DNA from 2 places in the Bradyrhizobium sp. ORS 86 genome. Region 2 is predicted to be linked to the other one. Evidence: riboswitches for the same ligand, from Rfam matches in the RefSeq annotation. Region 2 holds a riboswitch; the other holds the start of a gene.
The links. A riboswitch is a leader RNA that binds a small molecule or an ion and turns the genes downstream of it on or off. The one in region 2 is predicted to bind fluoride.
Positions count from the first base shown of each region.

Region 1: another riboswitch for fluoride. It lies ahead of P6U25_RS13435 (cation:proton antiporter); the one in region 2 lies ahead of P6U25_RS04885 (MutS-related protein).

Region 1 covers NZ_CP120699.1:2,981,002-2,990,742, reverse strand. Annotated here, with positions in the region: gene P6U25_RS13455 (acetate/propionate family kinase) at 1-499, shown strand, start outside; gene P6U25_RS13450 (NUDIX hydrolase) at 614-1,009, shown strand; gene P6U25_RS13445 (lytic transglycosylase domain-containing protein) at 1,056-2,039, opposite strand; gene P6U25_RS13440 (L,D-transpeptidase family protein) at 2,228-3,202, shown strand; fluoride riboswitch at 3,565-3,625, shown strand; gene P6U25_RS13435 (cation:proton antiporter) at 3,733-4,947, shown strand; gene P6U25_RS13430 (hypothetical protein) at 5,199-5,555, opposite strand; gene P6U25_RS13425 (autotransporter outer membrane beta-barrel domain-containing protein) at 5,536-8,262, shown strand; gene P6U25_RS13420 (hypothetical protein) at 8,295-9,623, shown strand.
Region 2 covers NZ_CP120699.1:1,071,147-1,080,887, reverse strand. Annotated here, with positions in the region: gene P6U25_RS04890 (MutS-related protein) at 1-1,225, opposite strand, end outside; gene P6U25_RS04885 (MutS-related protein) at 1,222-2,832, opposite strand; fluoride riboswitch at 2,855-2,916, opposite strand; fluoride riboswitch at 3,011-3,071, shown strand; gene P6U25_RS04880 (hypothetical protein) at 3,294-3,683, shown strand; gene P6U25_RS04875 (RNA pyrophosphohydrolase) at 3,676-4,170, shown strand; gene eno (phosphopyruvate hydratase) at 4,175-5,455, shown strand; gene P6U25_RS04865 (autotransporter-associated beta strand repeat-containing protein) at 5,770-9,741, opposite strand, start outside.

The DNA.
Region 1 (9,741 bases), 1.9 Mb from region 2:
GCTCGACGGTCTCGTGATGGGCACGCGCTGCGGCACGATCGACCCGGGCGTGCTGCTATATCTGCTGCAGCAAGAGAAGATGTCGGCCGACGAGGTGCAGCATTTGCTGTATGAAAAGTCCGGCCTGCTCGGCATATCCGGCATGTCGGCCGACATGCGCGCGCTGCTTGCGAGCCCGGAGGCCGCCGCACGCGAAGCCGTCGATCTCTTCACCTTCCGCGTCGCGGCCGAGGTCGCCGTGATGGCGACCACGCTCGCCGGGCTCGATGGCCTGGTGTTCACCGGCGGCATCGGCGAGCATGCCGTCGAGGTCAGGCAGCAGGTCTGCGAACGCCTGGCCTGGCTCGGCGTGCGCCTGGATGCCTCAGCGAACGGCAAGGGGCAGCAGCGCATCGCGGCAGCGGACAGCCGAGTCGACGTGCTCGTCATCCCGACCAGCGAGGAGACCAGCATGGCGCGGCACTGCGCGGCGCTGCTGCGTTCGCGAGTAAAGCCGTAAAATTCCGGTAGCGTCCGCGTTCGTCAACCGATAGTGGAACAACGCATCGTCGAACTTGTCTACATGAGTAGACAAGTTAAAGTGTCATCGATTCCTTTTAGATTTACTGCAGCAATGGCCAAGTCATCCAAGCTGGTAGCCGCGAAGCGCGGCAAGGTTCTTCTGGTCCGACGCCGATCCGACGGTTTGTGGATGTTCCCCGGCGGCCGCAGACGCGCTCGCGAATCCGGGAAGGATTGTCTCAAGCGCGAGATCAAGGAGGAGCTGCCAAAGCTCAAACTCGGCAGGCTCAGCCTCTGGAGGGAAGTTAAGGCAAGGAACAAGCGCTCTGGCCGCAAGATGAGCGACGCGATCTTCATCGCCAAGTACGCCAAGGGCAGGCTCGCCATTGGCGACAAGAAGGAGATCGACCGCGCAGTCTGGCAGAAGCCCCGGGGAGTCCGCCTGACGCCGACCTCACGCTATATCCGCGACCGCCTGTTTCCAAGGAAACGGCGGCGCCGGAGATAAGCCGCGGCATATTTAGAGCATGACACGTCGGTCGCTTACCGATCTGTCAGCTCGATGAACGCTCGCGTGAAGCCAGGCGAATGGCACGGCCTTTCGCGGACTTTGCCTTGGTGTGTGCAACCACGACGCGGCGGCCCTTGCCGAGCCGGGCAGCTTCCGGCGTTGCCTTCTTGAGCAGGATCGCGACCCGCTTGCGCACGCGGCTGGCCGCAAGTCTTGCCGCCAGTTCGGCCGACTCCGCCTTGCGGATGATCGTGGTCACGCCGGGCGCGGCCAGTGCCGAGACAAAGGCGACATCCTTCGCCTTGGACAAGCCGCCGACCCCTTCGCACGGCGCTTCGCGTGGCAGGTCGACGCGGATTGCAAGCCTGTCGGCATCCTCGATCCAGTCCTCCGCCTTGGTTCCGGTGATCATGCGGACATAGTCGCGGGTCTCGCGCGGTAAGTCGCTCTGCTTGGCGAGCCACTTCTGGATGCGGCCGGCGCCGGCGTTGTAGGCGGCAGCCGCAAGACCGAGATTGCCGAAATCGTCGCGCAGTTTGCGCAACAGCTTTGCGGATGCGGGCAACGCCTTGAACGGATCGAAGGGATCGTCGAGGCCGACTTCCGCGGCCGTCTCCGGCATGAACTGCGCAACGCCCTTCGCGCCCGCGTGGCTGACCTCGTTCGAGCGGAAGCGGCTCTCCTGCCAAATCAGACGCGCAAAGAACGCGACGGGAATCTCGCTCGCCTCGGCTGCTTGACTGAGGGCGTGACAGAACGCATCGATCGCGGAAGCCTGAGGCTTGAGCTCAGCTTGCTGCGGCTGACTCTCGGCGGGCCCTTCACTCTCGACCGTCGCACTCGGCTTCTCGCTGGCAGCCGCGCTCTCAATGAAGAGGGCCGCGAACGGGACGGCATCGGACACCGAATGTCTTGAGACAGGCGAGGCTTGAGTTGTTGGGGCGTCACTTGGGACGGGGTTTGGCGAACGTTCGAAATCGAACATCAAGGCGAGAAACGCGGCCAGCACCGCGACGATGAATCGCATTTGCTACGGAGGACCTCGATTGTGCTGTGAGCTGGGCGCAAATGCACTTCCGATAACGACTTTTTAACGGGTCGATTGGGGCGAAGCTGCGATCTTGCTTGTTCCATCGCAGGATCTCCGCGGTTACACGTGATGGAACTTCGAAGCTCTCCGTAGCTTTACGGAATGATCCACGCGTGGGATGCACGATGTTTCGGTCCCTTGCCGTTGTCCTCCTGCTCGTGTCGGCCGGGCCGACGGTTGCGGCACGGCTCGATGCCGCCGCCATCAATGACGCGGCAGCCCCGCCAGCAAAGCCGCCAAGCCGCGACCAGATCAACGCGTCCGTTGCCAAGCTCGAAATTCTGCTCGATCGCGCGCATTTTTCCCCTGGCGAGATCGACGGCAAGCTTGGCGAGAATGCACAGAAGGCGCTTGTGGCCTTCGCCGAGGCGAATGGATTGTCCTTCGACAAGGCGGTCACGACAGAGCTCTGGGACAAGCTTGCCGCTGTCAGCGATGGTCCTGCGATCGTCAACTACGAGATCGCCGAGGCGGACGTGAAAGGACCGTTCCTGAAGAAGCTGCCGGCAAAAATGGAGAACATGAAGAGCTTGCCGGCTCTGAACTATACCAGTCCGCGTGAAGCGCTCGCCGAGAAATTCCACATGAGCGAGGCATTGCTTCAGGCGATCAATCCCGGCAAGAAGTTCGACAAGGCCGGCGAAACCATTGCGGTCGCGAACGTTCTCCAAACCGGACATTCGACGCCGGTCGCACGTGTCGAGGTCGACAAGACGCGGCAGACGGTCAAGGCGTTCGACGCCAAGGGACAACTGCTCGCGTTCTATCCCGCGACGGTCGGCAGCGCGGAAAAGCCGACGCCGACCGGTACGCTGAAGGTGACGGCGATCAACAAGAATCCGATCTATCGCTACAACCCGAAATACCGCTTCAAGGGCGTCAAATCGAGGAAGCCCTTCACCATCAGGCCCGGTCCGAACAATCCGGTCGGCTCGATGTGGATCAATCTTTCTGCCGAGGGCTATGGCATTCACGGCACGGCCGATCCCGGCAGGATCAGCAAGGCGGCCTCGCATGGCTGCGTGCGATTGACCAATTGGGATGCGCATGCGTTGGCTGCCGTCGTCAAGCGCGGCACGCCCGTGACCTTCCTGGATTAGTTGTGCGTCACAAACGTCGATAACCCTCGTGGCAAGGAGGCAGAACGCGCGTCTCGGGACGATGCCTCGCCTCGCGATGACGGCCACGTGCGCACAACAACAACGCCGCCCGCTTGAAATACGTGCGAGCGGCGTTGGTTCTAGCCCCAGGAAGGTGATTGCAAAATCCCGGTATCTATAGGTCTACATACCCCCGCCCAAGGTTCATGTCCCAAATGGGCTATTCCTGGATATTGCGACGCGGGACTGTCAGGGCACCATCCCTGTCGGCTCTGCGGCACCGCGAAGCCGAAAAAGCGGCCGGGTTTCGGGAAGGTGCCCGGACGATCGGCCCTTGTGTTTGTCGCGGTCGCGCTTACTATCCGAATAACGGGGATGGAGTCCCCCAAAAACGCCGGACCGGCTGATGACTCCTGCGACGCTGCAACGCGAGCAGGAGGATCCATGCCCCACTCAGCACGTCCATTCTTTGCCCAGAGTTTCGCAACAAGACCGCAGAAGTCACGCGACGTCATCGCGCGGAGGCCGTCATGACGAGCATGTGGGCACTCGCGGCGCTGTGGCTCGGCTTGGCGTTGCTCGCCAGCCTGCTGTCGATTTGGCTGCGCATCTCCACCGCGCTGTCAGAAATTGTGGTCGGCACGATCGCGCAGCTTGTCATCGATGCGATGATTGGCTCATCAGTGCTTGGTACCGACGAATCCTGGATCAAGTTTCTCTCAGGCATCGGCGCGATCGTGCTGACGTTTCTCGCCGGAGCCGAACTCGACCCAACCATCTTCAGGCAAAAATGGCGGGAGGCGGCCGCAGTTGGCCTGGTGAGCTTCTTCGTTCCGTTCCTCGGTTGCGCGGCAGCGGCGCGCTATCTCCTTGGATGGGAGATCATGCCGAGCTGGCTCGCCGGCGTCGCAATGTCGACGACCTCGGTCGCCGTGGTCTATGCGGTCATGATCGAATTCGGCTTCAATACCACGGACTATGGCAAGACGGTGCTTGCCGCCTGCTTCGTGACCGACCTCGGCACCGTCGTCGCACTCGGTCTCATCTTTGCACCCTTTAGCTGGAAGACGCTGGTCTTTCTGGGAGTCGGCGCCGTTGTTTTCGCCATTCTGCCTTGGCTCACGCCGCGCTTCTTCCGTCTCTACGGTAATCGCCCCTCGGAGCTCGAAACCAAATTCCTGCTACTCTGTCTGTTCGGCATGGGGGCGCTCGCAACCTGGGCCGACAGCGAGGCGGTGCTGCCTGCCTATCTGATCGGCATGGTGCTGGCGGGCACGGTCGGGAAGGATCACGTGCTGGTGCGTCGGCTTCGCACGCTGACGTTTGGATTGCTGACGCCGTTCTACTTCATCCGCGCCGGATCGTTTGTCTCGCTCCCGGCGCTGGTGTCCGCACCGACGGCCTTCGTGTTCTTCCTGCTGGTGAAGATGTCCACCAAGATCGCCGGCGTCTTGCCTGTCACGAAATTGTTCGGCTCTCCGCGGAGGGAAGCGATGTACACAACGCTTCTGATGTCGACCGGGTTGACCTTCGGGACCATTTCGTCCCTTTATGGTCTCTCGCACGGGATCATCAACCAAAGCCAGTATTCGGCGCTGGTGGCCGCTGTGATCGGAAGCGCGGTGATCCCGACGATCATCGCGAACGCATTCTATCTTCCCTACCACTTGCTCCCTGACGTGCGCCTGAAGCAGGCGGCGATGCCGAGGCCCGCCAACACGCCAATTCCGGAGCAGGCTGAATAGTCGGAGCGCCCGAAGACGGCATGACCGCATCGCGAAGCGCGCCAGCGTCCGCCACTCGCTGCGACAATTCGACCCGACGGCGCGATCACAAATTCACTCAAGAGTGCATTGATATATGGAACACGCAAAACGCGAGTATCAGCTATGCGCGTTTTCCAGCCCTGCTCGCACACTTCTGACACGTTTTCGCTCCAAGGGTGTCAAACGAAAAACAACAACCATGATCCTGCGGGGCTGCGTATGCGGCGAACCTACGACAGAAGAAGAGTCATTTCGCTGTCATGTTCTCCATCATCAAAATCTTCGCTCACACGTCCTCGCAGCGCGACGACGCTGATATCCTTCTTGCTTGCGGCCATGAGCGTCAGCATGTCGGCGGCGCCGGCCGATGCAGCGTGTGTCACGGTCGGTATCGCAACGACGTGTAATGCAACTGCCCCCAATCCCTGGACGAGCACAATAGGCGCCGGTCCCGCTGCGCCGGCAGGCTCCAGCGTCGATGTGCAATCCGGCGCCAGGGTCGCCGTCGGGGATATGAACGCGATCAGCCTTGGCAACAGTGCGACTATCACTGTACGCAACAACGCTGTGGTCAGTGCGACCGCCATATCGGCCCCCGGCCAGTACGGCACAGGCGGCAACACGATCGAGTTCGGCAGCAACGGCACGTTGACTGTCGATCAAGGCGGTCAAGTCCTCGCGCTCGGTACGCAAGGCAGCGCCGAAGCCGTGAATTTTCACGGTACCGACAATACCGTCGTCAACAGCGGTACCATCAGCGCCGCCAACGGCGTCGCGATCTGGTCTCAGAACGTCACAGGCTTGAATACCGTCATCAATACCGAGACCGGACTCATTCAGGCCCCCGTCAACGCGATCGGAGGCTCCGGCAATGGCGCGCTCGATTTCACCAACCGAGGCACGGTGAACGGCAATCTCGTGCTCGCCGGCGGTAATGACACATTGCGGTTCACCACCGGCTCGGTCCTGAATGGCGATTTCAACGGCGGAGCCGGCAACGATACGATTTTCCTGAGCGGCAGCGGACAGGACTCGCTTCACGGCAACATGGCCGGGTTCGAAACCCTCATCAAGGAGGACCCGGGAACGTGGACGTTGACCGGCACCATCACCGGTGTGACGGCTTCCATCGTGCAGCAAGGCACCTTGATTCTGACCGGCAACAACTCGAATTACACCGGTTCAATCCTCGTCGATCCTGCCGGCACACTTCAGGCACGAGCCCAAAGCTTGCCGCCGACCGTAACCAACAACGGGCTCGTGCGCTTCGCGCAGACCGATGACGGGACCTACACGGGCTTGATTTCGGGAACAGGTGCCGTCGAAAAAACCGGGCCTGGCACATTGACGCTGGCGCCGACCAGCTCCGGTGGCAATTCCTACTCCGGCGGAACCCGATTGAACGAAGGCGTCGTCGCCGTCGGCGCCGACAATGCCCTGGGTGCCGCGACCGGCGGACTGACCTTCAACGGCGGAACCCTGCAATTCAATTCTGCCTTCGACCTCGCCGCGAGTCGTCCGATTGCCCTGAACGCGGGCGGCGGCACCCTCGACGTCCAGGGTTTCAACTCCACCATCACGCAAGGGACCACCGGCACCGGCGCGCTGACCAAGCTCGGCTCCGGCATGCTCGCCCTGAACGGCGACAATGCGCATAGCGGCGGCACGAATGTTGCGGTCGGCACGCTGATTGTCGGCGACGCCTCTCATCCTGGTGCTGCACTGTCAGGCGGCGGTCCGGTCGCGGTCGCCGCCGATGCAATGCTTGGAGGCTACGGAAGCGTGACGGGCACGGTGACCAACAACGGCACAATCGCGACAGCGAACGCCTTGCCTGGTCTCGCAGACGGGCCGAACGGCAACTTCACCATCAACGGCGAGCTCCGCAACAACGGCATTGCCAATCTCGCAGGCAGTGGCGTGGGCAATAGTTTGACCGTCGCCGGCAACTATATCGGCGGGAACGGCCAGCTACATCTCAACTCCGTTCTGGCTGCCGACGGCTCGCCGTCCGACCGGCTCGTGATCTCGGGCGGCACAGCGACAGGGACCACAGCAATCAGCGTGACCAACGTCGGCGGCGCAGGCGCGCAAACGCTCGCCGACGGCATCATGGTCGTGCAGGCGGTCAACGGCGGCACGACAGCAGCAAGCGCCTTCTCGCTTTCCGGGGGTGCGAGCGCCGGAGCTTATGAGTACTTCCTCTTCAAAGGTGGCGTGACGGCTGGAACCGGCGATAACTGGTATCTGCGCTCAAACGTGGTGGCCGGGCCGACTCCGGCACCGGGCTCACCGCCGCTGCCAGTCGTCGCTGCTGGTGCCGATCCCATTCCGCTCTACCGCCCCGAGGTGGCACTCTATTCGGCCGTGCCATCCATCGCGCGTCAAATGGGTTTGGCGATGCTCGGCACCTTTCACGAACGCCAGGGGGACCAAAGCCTCCTTGTCGGCGGCAACGGCGTGGTCTCTGCCGGCTGGGGCCGTGTGTTCGGTCAGGGGACCGAGCAAAGCTGGAGCGGCGCGGTATCTCCGGAGTTCGATGGCTACGTCGCCGGCGTGCAGACTGGCGTCGATTTATTTGCGAGGGAAGCGGCAAGCGGACATCGCGACCGTGCCGGGCTCTTCTTCGGCTACAGCCGCGCGGACGGTGACGTGCGTGGCTTTGCTGTCGGCCAGCGCGCGGCCGCGGTCGGCGATCTGATGCTCGACGGCTATAGCCTGGGCGGTTACTGGACACATATCGGTCCGAGTGGCTGGTACGTGGACGCCGTGCTGATGAACACCTGGATGGTCGGTGATCCGCGCTCCATTCGCAGTGTCGGCGCCGACACCGACGGCAATGTCGTCACGGCCTCGCTGGAGGGTGGATATCCGATCGCAATTGCTCCGCACCTGACCTTGGAGCCGCAGGCCCAGGCGATTTGGCAGCATGCGTCGCTGGACGCCACTCAGGACCGGTTCTCGACCGTCGCCTTCAACACCACCGACAGCTTTACCGGCCGCATCGGTGCACGCCTGCAAGGCGACGTGCAAACCGCAAGCGGCCTGTTGCAGCCCTATCTCAAGGCCAATCTCTGGTACGGCTCAGGTCCCACGGACAACGTCACATTCGCCAGCGTGGACGTCATCCCCACGCTGGGCCGCGCGACGACCTCGTTTGAAATCGGTGGCGGCGTTGCGGCCAGATTGACCCAGGCCGTCAGCCTTTACGGCAGCGCTGGCTACACCACGGAAATCGATGGCGACCGCAGTCGCACCATCCGGGGCAATCTCGGCCTGCGCGTAGCGTGGTGACGGATGCGCAGTGCGCCAAAGGAGGGACAAGTATGACCGCCCCCACCTTCAATGCGACCAACTTCGATCCGGTCGGCGACTCCTTCGAGCCGGGCGCCACCGTCCCGCTGCACTCCAGCGTGATCGGCGCGACCGCCAGCGACACCGCGACCGACGTCGTCATCGTGCAGAGCGTTTATCTCGGCGACGCGCTGATCGGGGCGCAGCAGGCCTATTACAACCAGAATATCGCGGGCGCCGGCGACACGCCGACCGATGTCCAGCGCGACTTCTCGCTACCGGCCAACGCGGAGCCCGGCCTCTATTCATTCTTCACCACCGTTCAAAACAGCGACTGGACCGCATGCGGCAACACCGCGAACTTCAACGCCTCCGGTTCTGGCGGCGCGTACTTCACTGTCGCCGCTTCGACCGTCGCGCCGGTGCCGCTCAAGCCCGCGGTCCCCGGCACCGACCCGTTGGTGACCGGCTTCGTGCCGGATGACGGCACCGTGTTCCAGACCGTGTTCCGTGACGACTTCAACGGGCCCTCGCTCGACCGCAACGCCTGGTGGACCCGGTATCACGACTATGGTGGCACCCTCGACCACTATGGCGACGAGTGTCAGCGCTACGACGACAACCATCAGATCGTGGACGGCTGCCTGCGCTTCACCGCGATCCCGCAGCAACCGATCGCGGAGGCGCACGTGCCCTCGCCGCCGCCGAACAACTACACCTATCCAATCATGTCGTCGCAGATGGTCCGCTCGCGCACGACCTTCAAGTTCGGCTACGTTGAGTGGAGGGTCCGCTGCCCGAAGGGACTCGGGATGTTCCCGGCGCTGTGGCTGTTGAAGGACGCCTTCATCGAAGGTCAGTGGCCCAACGAGATCGACGTGCTCGAGTCGGCCTATAACGGCGTGACCGAGAGCGGCAACATGATCCACACCTGCAATATCCACAACGACTATGTGGCGGACCCGTGCTGGTACTACCAGGACAAGTACCTCGACACCCAGTACGGCGGCGTGTGGAAGCCGTGGGACTATGTCGGCTCGGGGGATCCGAACGGCTTCATCAACGACGACTTCCACATCTACAGTCTGTATTGGGTCGACCATCAGCCCGATGGCAATCCCGGCATGATTACCTGCTACATCGACGGCAACCCGATCGGCTCCCGCGAGTTCAAGAACTTCAACCAGGACGGCTCCGATAGCGGCCCAATGTCCGTGATCATGAACCTCGCCTGCGGCGGCGGCTGGGCTTGCTACAACTTCACCACACCGATGGATCAGACCGGCCAGGTTATGGACATCGACTACGTGAAGGTGCTGCAGGACGCCAACAACATCCAGACGGATGTGTCGGCGATCTGATCAACGCCCGATCATTGAAGCAGATCGGCGCGCCTCCTCGGGCGGGCCTCTAGCGGGTGCGTCCAAGCCTGGGCGTTGATACGAGGCAAGTACCGCGACAAAGAGGTGCAGAGCTCGG
Region 2 (9,741 bases):
CCTCGTCGAGCTTTCCGCTCTCCATCGCAGCATCTTCCTCGCGCTTGAAATGGCTGAACAGGGCGATCCGGACCTCCGCTGAAAACCTCTCCGCCGGCACGAACATGCCCGCCTGCATCATCAGTTGGGCCAGGCCCAGACTGCGCAGGAACGTCGATTTGCCGCCGGTATTGGCGCCAGTGATGACGATGAGATCCTTGCCAGCGCTCTCCAGATCGTTGCCGACGGGCTTTCGGTTCATGCTGATAGCGAGACAAACGTCGTACAGACCTGAGAATGACAGCTTCTCGTCCCTCAGCGCTGTTGGCTTGGGAAAGCAGACGGGCGCACCGAGTTTCTCCAGGTGCCCATAGAGGTTCAAGCAGCCGACATAGAAGGCGAGTTCGATCCGCAGCATCTGAAAGAAGCTCGAAATATGATCCATCGATTGGGCAAGCGCATTCGCGACCAAGTTGCCCCCCCGGTCGCGCAATTCGGATAGAGCGCGCGCGCCGGCCTGGTCGCGCGGGTTCAGATAGGACGTGTACCCTTCACTGGTCGGCCACAGCCGGGCGAACCAGTCGAGATCCTTCCTGTGCGGCTTGCGCAGGACGTAGTTGGTCGCCTTGTTGCCTTTGCCCAGTTGGGCGCTGACCAGGACGCCCCCCTTGAACTTCAGCCGCTTCAGATGGTCATCGATCTCGTCGAAATACGCGTCGCTCAGTTCGGCACGGAGCATTCCGAACAGTCTGGAGAATCCTCGCGAGTTGAACAGTCCAACGTTCCGGTCGGCCAAGGCCCGGAGCTTCCGTAAGGCCGGAACGAAGATGTCCAATATTTCGACGGCATGCGACAGGGTGCCGGCAGGGTAGCGCGACATCGGCGACCAATAGTGCTTTCTTTCAGCTTTCAGAGCCTCGACGACGATCTCATATGCCCGCCTGAGAGTCGGCTCGTGCTGCAGGCAGTCTCGCAGCACGTCCTGGCGATATCCGATGACGTCGAGGTCGCAAACTCCGTTGAGCAGTCCGATCAAAGCCACTTCGAACAGGAAACCGTCACCACCGGCCATCGTGTTCAAGAGGATATCAAGTCCGAGATCCTGGTTCAGGGCGGCTTGATTCCAGGGCAATGCTTGATTGAGATCCAGCCCAGGCTCCTTCTGCCGGGCATATGATCGATCTCGCCGCGACAGCAGCAGCGTCGGGTCGAAATCGCGGTCCGGAAATTGCAGGAACGCCTTCATGGCTTGATGCGCTCCTTTACGCGCTGATACGTCAAACCGTATTTCTGGGCGATCGCCATCGCATAAGCCAGGCCATCGGCAGTCCGCCGCTCGATCTTGAACGTGCGGACTGCCGGCTGGTCTGGCGCAACCGTACTCACCATTGAAACGGTCTCGGGACCGAACGTCGACAACTCGTCGACGAACGTGACCCAGATACCAAGCACATCCATGTCCGCGAGCTTCGCCATGACCTTCTGACTGAGGAACGTCTCGTCCCGAATCGTCGTGGAGGTGAAGATCTCGTTCAAGATCACGATGGAGCGCCGGGTCGCCCGCTTCAGAATGGAGCAGATCCGAACGAGGTCGTCTTCCAGTTTGCCGCGGAGGTTCTCGACCTTCTCCTCGCGTTCGAAGTGCGCGAAGATCTGGTCGGCCAGGTAAAGCTTGGCCTCTCGCGCCGGGACCGGGCATCCCAGGCTTGCAAGATAGTGCAATTGGCCGACCATGCGGGCAAAGGTCGTCTTGCCGCCCTGATTGGGTCCGGACACCACAATGAGCCGCTCCCGGCCCGACAGATCAAAATCGTTGCCGACAACCGGTTTCTGCTCACCGACGTGTTTCAGCGCGAGCGCAAGGTCGAATCCCTCGCGGCAACGCACCTGTTTGGAATTGTCAGAGACCTCAGGCAGGCAAAACCGCAGTCCGGCCTGCTCGAGCCGGGCCTTGTGATTCAGGTAAGCGAGGTAGAACTGGATCTCTCTGTCGAACCTTACGACCACCCTATTGAGAACCTCGGCGTGCCGAGCACAGAACGCCAGCAGGCGAGCAAACGGCTCGGGATTGAGGCGGGCCACTAACTGAAGCACTTTGGCTTCGATGTGGTTCATGTCCTCCGGCGCATCGTTGAATTTCGAGCGGTAATCGGTGGCGGCGCCATGCTTGAATTTCGCAAAGGTCTTCTCGACCTCCGCGCTGTAGTCCGGCTCGTCCTGGAGGTTCTTAACCGTGAACGAGGCCTCGCGTATCAAGATGCTGTACCTGACCTGGGACAGTTGGTCTGAGATGCTCTTGGCTTCATCGCGGAGAGCAACGAAATTGTCGTCTGCAATGTAGCTGGTCAGATAGTCGCGAATGCTCAGGAGCGCTCGGGACTTCATCTGAGATCTCGTCAGATCCGTCGCCAATTGATCGATCGCATTGCAGTAGATCTCTATTGCGTGGAGAAACCACATCTCCTTGTGAAATCGGTCGTAGAGCTTGGCCGATAGCGCCTTGCGGATCCGGGCATCCCTCATTCGCTTGGAGAAGTGTCTGATGTTGTCGAGGAGAGCCGGGTCTTCGAGATCGCGGAAAACTTCGTGACGATATTCAACGGCTTCAACCCGCTGCAGCGGGACGTGAAAGAAAGGCTTGATGGCGTACTCTTCAAAACCGGCCGTTATCGCGGCCACCACCTGATCCAGGTTCAGATCAACGAAGAATTCAGGCGCTGCACCTTCCGCAGCAGTTGTAGAGTCCTCGGGCCGATCGAAGAGGACGTCTAGTACGACACCCGGCACGCTTGGAAGGCGTTCACGCCCGTCAGGCTGGGCCGTAGGCGGTGATTGGGTGTGCGGATAAGACACAACAAAACTCCTCCAAAGCCGTGCTTCGGTAGGAGTCATCAGCCCTTCGGGGCGGTTCAGGCGAACTCCATCGCCAACATTGCTAACAATAATACGTCCGATCCGGTTCCAGTCAATGAGCGATCAGCCAGCCTCCGCTTGCTTGCTCAAAGCGGAGGGTGCGGCTAGATTTGGCCACGACATCGACGGGGATGGAGTGCCCCCGAAACCGCCGCGAGGCTGATGACTCCTACCGTGCGCCGTGTTGGCGGTAGGAGGCAATAATGCCCGGCGATCCCTTCAAGTGTTGCGGTCGATCTTCTCAAGCGGGGCGCCGAGGGGCAGCTCTTTCCGTGTCCGCCACGAAGGTCTGCGCGTTCTGCGCCCCCCCTCCAAAATCGAGGCACAGAGCCGTGAGAAGCTTGGCGCGCCCCTCATTCTTCCGGATGTTCGACCTCCTCATAACCAGCACGAATCCGGGCATGAAACGATCTCGCTGGACGCATGATGGCGTCGAATTCGAGCGGGAGCGCCATAGTTTTTCGAGCTCCAGACACGGAATCGTCATCGAGATCTTCACCTTGTCCCGGCCAGGTCGCCGCGGCTGGTCGCTGATGGTCACGAAGGAGTATTGGTGGGCCGGACCGGAGGCTACGCCGTTCAAGAACTTGCGATGGGCGCGCCCCCTCGGCGGCCAACGAAGCGATCTGTTTGAGTGGTTGCGCGCGCAGGAAGCGGCACTCGAACGCTCCTTGTCGCTTGAGATGCCACGCGACCGGGCCGAAGCAAGTTCGCAATCGATGCACGCCGACAATTCCGCGCCCTCTTCGCTCACGTGGAGTTCGGACGATGATGGAGGCGAAGATGAATAGTGCGCCTCCGGTGGAGCGCAGAGCGCGCGACGACTATCGGCCGGGCGTCGGCATCGTGCTGCTCAACGAACGGGGCGAGGTCTTCGTTGGCCGGAGAGCCGATCTGAGGGATGAAGCCTGGCAAATGCCGCAGGGCGGGATCGACGACGGCGAGACACCGCAACAGGCTGCGTTCCGCGAACTCAAGGAAGAGATCGGTAGCGACAAGGCCGAGGTCATCGCCGAAAGCAAGGGCTGGTTCGAGTATGACGTTCCGGAAGAATTTGCCCGCAAGAAATGGGGAGGACGCTGGAGGGGCCAGAGGCAAAGGTGGCTAGTGATGCTGTTTCGCGGCACTGACGCTGACATCGATCTCGGGTCCGATCACCCGGAATTCGATGCGTGGCGGTGGGTTCGCGTCGACGAACTTCCCAAGCTCGCCGTCTCGTTCAAGCGTCAGCTCTATCTCGAAGTGATCGGCGAGTTCTCAACCATTTTCCGGGATTAGCCACATGACCGCTGTCATCCAAGCTCTCGATGCATTCGAAATTCTGGACTCGCGCGGCTATCCCACGCTTCGCGTCACGGCAAGGCTCGACAACGGGGACGCCGGCACCGCTTCCGTTCCGTCCGGCGCCTCGACTGGACGCAACGAAGCGCTGGAGTTGCGCGACGGCGACATGATGCGGTACGGCGGCAAAGGCGTGCTACAGGCGGTCTCTCACGTCAATGGGATCATTCGGGACCGCCTCATGGGGATGGCTGCCTTCCCCCAGGAACCAATCGACACGACATTGATCGTGCTCGACGGCACCGAAAACAGGAGCAAGCTGGGCGCGAATGCGATCTTGGGCGTTTCGATGGCTGTCGCGCGCGCCGCGGCTTCGGCAGCAGGTGTGCCGCTTTACCGCTATCTGGGCGGCGCTTCGGCAACAAGGCTCCCCGTCCCCATGATGAACGTCATCAACGGCGGCCGACATGCGCAGAATTCGCTCGACTTCCAGGAATTCATGATCGTGCCCCATGGCGCCCCAAACTTCGCGGAAGCCGCCCGCTACGGAGCCGAGACCTTCCACGCGCTCCACGAGCTCCTGCATGAAGCGGGTCACTCGACCGCTGTCGGTGATGAGGGGGGCTTCGCGCCGAACCTGAGGACGACCGAAGAGGCTTGCGAGCTCATCGTCGCTGCGATCCGCAAAGCGGGGCTACGCCCCGGCACCGACATCGCCCTTGCCTTCGATCCCGCGGCGAGTTCCTTCGCGAAGGACGGCAAGTACGTGTTCGCCAAATCCGGCAATAGGACCTTCTCACGCGACGAGTTGCTTTCTCTCTACAACCGCTTGCTAGAGGCTTATCCGATCATTTCGATCGAGGATGGATTCGCCGAGGATGACTGGGAGGGATTCCGCCTTCAGATGACCGCTTGCGGAGACCGAATCCAGATCGTCGGCGATGATCTCTACGTCACCAATCCACGTTTCATCCGGAAGGGTATCGATACCCGAGCGACCAACGCGGTCCTGGTCAAACTCAACCAGATCGGCACTGTCACGGAGACCATGAAGGCGGTTCAGATGTGCAGAGATGCCGGCTGGGGCTACGTGATCTCGCATCGATCAGGCGAGACCGAGGACACGTTCATTTCCGATTTTGCTGTCGCCATGGGCGGGGGTCAGATCAAAGCCGGATCACTGTCCCGCAGTGAGCGGCTCGCAAAATACAATCGCCTGCTGGAAATCGAACGTGAACTTGGCCCTGCGGCAGTCTACGAAAGTCCATTTCTGACGCATTAAGGCGGAGCGAATGCACCTACGGTGCAGTCCGCGAGTTCCGACTCATCTATTTCGGCGAGATAGCCGCACGAAGATCGTGCTCCAGCGTGGAAAAGCGTAGTTTTGGTGCCCAGGGAGGGAGTCATACGCAACCACCGACACGAGGGACCGCTGTTTGTGCTTGTTATAATGGCATGAGCGCCGCGCAGGTTCGGTGCATCGCAAAACCCGCGACCTCGCGAGCTCTGCTTTCGGCGAGCGGCCTAATTCACTTGATGGCATTTCGGTAGTCTGCCGCTCCTGCCGCAGCCGCCAGTGTGTCGGACGATGCACTCTTACCATTGATAGCTAAGGGTCCCCTTGCCGGCGAGGCTGGTGCTTGGACCAGAGAACTCGCCCTCAAAGGTTCCGGCAACCGACCAACCGTTGATCCATTTCATCTCGACGGAGGCCGTGGCGAGCGCGGCGTCGGGCGCCAGCGTCGCGCCGCGGACCAGGAAGCTCGCCTGCGGAAGCGCCTGGAAAGTCGCAGCGGCGCTGCGCCCGGTGTCGAAATTGTGCACCCATGCGGCGCGCCCCCGCAACGTCAGGAGCGCACCGTCAAGCGCGAACGATTTGTCGGTGCGCAGGCCGAGTTCAGACAGACTCGCCGTTTCGCTGCGGGATGCATAGTTCAACGCGAACATGTTGTCTCCGGCAAGCGCGCCTTCAGCATAGGGCGGCAGATCAAGCGTCACGAACTGCCCAGCCGCATAGGGTGTGAGCCCGGCGAAAGGCGTCGCAAACCGGTACCCGCCTTCGAGGCGACCGGAGAACGCGTTGGCCTGAAAGGTGCCACGCAGGCGATCACTGCCGGCGAGCGCCAGCGTGCGATCAGTCGTGACGTCCTGCCAGCCGTAGGCGAGCGCCGCTGACAGATAGGCGGCGCCGATGCGGTGATAGGCGTACACACCCGCCTGGAACAGATCGGAGCGCCCGCTGCCGAGACCATTGGCAAGGCCGAAGCCCGTGCCGCCGCCAGCCATCGCGAAGCCGAGCAGAGTGCCCGGCGATAGCCGATAATCCGCGCCGACGGCACCGCCATAGATGCGGTCGGTGAGGGTGTGCGATCCGATGATGTCGTTGCCGCTGGTACTGCGCCCGCCGCCGAAGGCGGCCGTCCAGACACTCCAGCGTTGATCGAACGAGGCGGCCGCCGCCGCGCCGGGAAGCGCCGCGAATGCGTCGCGCGCGCCGCCCAATTTGTCCGACGTCACCGGTCCATAGGCCCAAGCTGCACGGCCGTCGAGCGACGACCATCCGGTGCGGCCGGCCACCGATGGATCGGTCATCGTCGTCATGAATAGCCCCATGGCGTCGAACGTGGTCTGCTGGATGCCGGTGGCGAGTTCGCCCGACGCGAGCGTGAGGCCCGCGGGCGTCAAGCCGCCGACCGCCAGCGGAATGACGCCGGCGGCACTGAAGCCGTTCGACAGCCCATTGGCCACGCTCTGCTGGTTGATGTTCATGCCGCCGGCATAGGTGAGCTTGAGATCGAGGTAGACGTTGTTGGGGTCGTAGCTCAGCGACGGATTGAAGCTCGCCGGCAGGTTGGTGTTGACCAGTCCGCCGAAGGTGCCTTGGACGCCACCGGCGGCGTTGAGCAGCGTGTAGCGGGTCTTCACGTAGTCGCTGCCTGGATAGACCGCGACGACAACGGTCGCGCCGGCGGGCGTCGCCGTGCCGCTGACATTGACGCGATCGGAGGTGACGGAATTGAGTTCGGCGAGATAGGTCGCGGCCGCGGTGAACGTCAGGTTGCCCTGCACGGTGAGCGTGCCGACGGAGTTGCCCGGCGACAGCGTGCCGCCATCGATCAGGGTCTGGCCAACGATACCGTTGCCACCGAGCGTGCCGCCCGCATGCGCGGTGGTGAGCGAGGACGCTGCGATCGAACCGTTCACGGACAAGCGTCCGGCATAGATGTCGGTCGGGCCGGTGTAGCTGGAGGTGCCGTTGAGCCAGGTGGTGCCCGAGCCGATCTGCTGCACCGACCCGGCGCCGGAGATCGCGCCCGTGAACTCGGAAGTATCGGCCCGGTAGAAGGCGAGGATGCCGCTGTTGGCAACGTTGCCGGCGAGCGTTCCGGAGGCAAAGCCGTTACCGACGATGAGTTCACCGGACGAGATCGTGGTGCCGCCGGTGAAGGTGTTGTTGCCGGCCAGGACGGTGGTGCCCGACCCGATCTGTGCGAGCGCGCCTGCGCCGCTGATGCTGCCGGCGAAGATCACGGTGTTAGCGCGATCGAACGCCAGCGTGCCCTGATCCTGGACATTGCCGAGGATCGATCCGGAGGTGCCGCCATTGCCGAGTTGCAGCGTGCCGGCGGCGATCGTCGTGCCCCCGCCATAGGTGTTGGCGCTGGTCAGCACCGTGGTGCCCGCGCCGAGCTGCTGCACGGAACCTGAGCCGGAGATCGCACCGGCAAACACCGAACTGTCGGTGCGGTTGAAGGCGAGTACGCCGTTATTGGTGACGCTGCCGGTGATCGAACCCGTGGTGCCGCCATTGCCAAGCTGCAGTGTGCCGGCGGCAATCAGCGTCCCGCCGCCGTAACTGCTGGTGCCGGTCAGCACCGTGGCTCCCGCGCCGAGTTGCAGCAGCAAACCGGTGCCGGTGACGTTGCCTGCGAACACCGAAGTGTCGGATCGGTTGAAGGCGAGGACGCCGTTGTTGGTGGCGTTGCCGGTGATGGCGCCCCAGGCGCCGCCATTGCCGAGCATCAGCACGCCTCCCGCGACGGTGGTGCCTCCGAGATAGCTGCTGTTGTTGGTGAGAACTGTCGTGCCAGGACCAAGTTGAACCAGCCTGCCCGCGCCCGTGATCGTACCGTCAAAGATCATTGCATCCGACCGATTGAAGGCCAGCACACCATTGTCGGTCACATTGCCGTGGATCCAGCCCGACATGCCGCCGTTGCCGAGCTGCAGCGTGCCCGCGGTGATCGTCGTGCCGCCGCTATAGCTATTATTGGCGGTAAGAATCGTCGTGCCGGAACCGAGTTGGTTCAGCGCGCCCGCACCGGTGATCGCGCCATCAAAAGTCACCGCGTCCGAGCGGTTGAACGCCAGCGTACCATTGTTGGTCACATTGCCGGTGATCAAACCCGACGTGCCGCCATTGCCGAGCTGCAGCGTGCCCATGGCAATGGTGGTGCCGCCGGAATAGATGTTGTTGCCGGTCAGTATCGTGGTGCCCGCGCCGATCTGCTGCACCGAGCCGGTACCGGAGATCGCGCCGGCGAACGCCGATGTGTCGACACGGTAGAAGGCGAGGATGCCGTTGTTGAGGACGTCGCCGGTGATCGAACCGGAAGGACCGCCATTACCGAGTTGCAGGGTACCCGCATTGATGGTGGTGCCGCCGCTGTAATTGTTGGCTCCGGTCAGCATCAGTTTGCCACCGCCGTCCTTAACGAGCGTGCCGCCGCCGGAAATCTGGCCCCCAACGCCCAGCGTCGTGCCGGCAAGGGTGTACAGAGTGGAGGTGCCGGTGATGCCGATATTGCGTGTCGTCGCGACGTCGTTCAGGATTGCCAGCGTGGTGCCGTCCCACATCGTGACCGCGCCGGTGGCGGCGCCCAGATTGCTGTCGGATACGATCCCGATCGTACCGCCCATGATGTTGGTGCCACCGCTATAGCTGCTGCTGCCGGTCAAGATCAGAAGGCCGGAGCCGCTTTTCGTCAGCCCGCCGGCGCCGGAGATAGCGCCGCCGAAATAGCTGTCGATGGTTTGATTGATACCCAATGTGGCGGTGCCAAGCGCCACTTGGCCGCCGGTGCCCGACAGCGAACGAACGGTCAGGTTGTTGTTGTTGAGATCGAGCGTGCCGCCGGTGAGCACGTAATCAGTGAAGGCCGGCAACGCACCCGGCGTATCCGCGCGCAGGGTGCCGGCGGTGACCTGGGTGCCGCCGGTCCAGCTATTGTTGCCCTGGAGTTCGAGCGTGCCGTCGCCGAGCTTGGTGAGGCTGCCCGCACCGGTCACGGCGCCGCCGAAGACAGAGGTGGTGCCAGATGCGATGTCGAACGCGCCGGCTCCCCGGAGATTGACCGCGCGCCCGGAGACGACGCTCGCCGTGGTCTGCAAGGTCGCGTTGTCGAAGGTAAGGCTGCCGCCCGCGGCGCCTAGATTGGCGTCGGAAGATATCTGCAGCACGCCGCCGCTGATGATGGTGCCACCGGTATAGGTGTTGGCTCCGCTCAAGATCAGCGTGCCATCGCTGGTCTTCTGCAGTCCGTCGGTGCCGGTGATCGTCACGTCGAC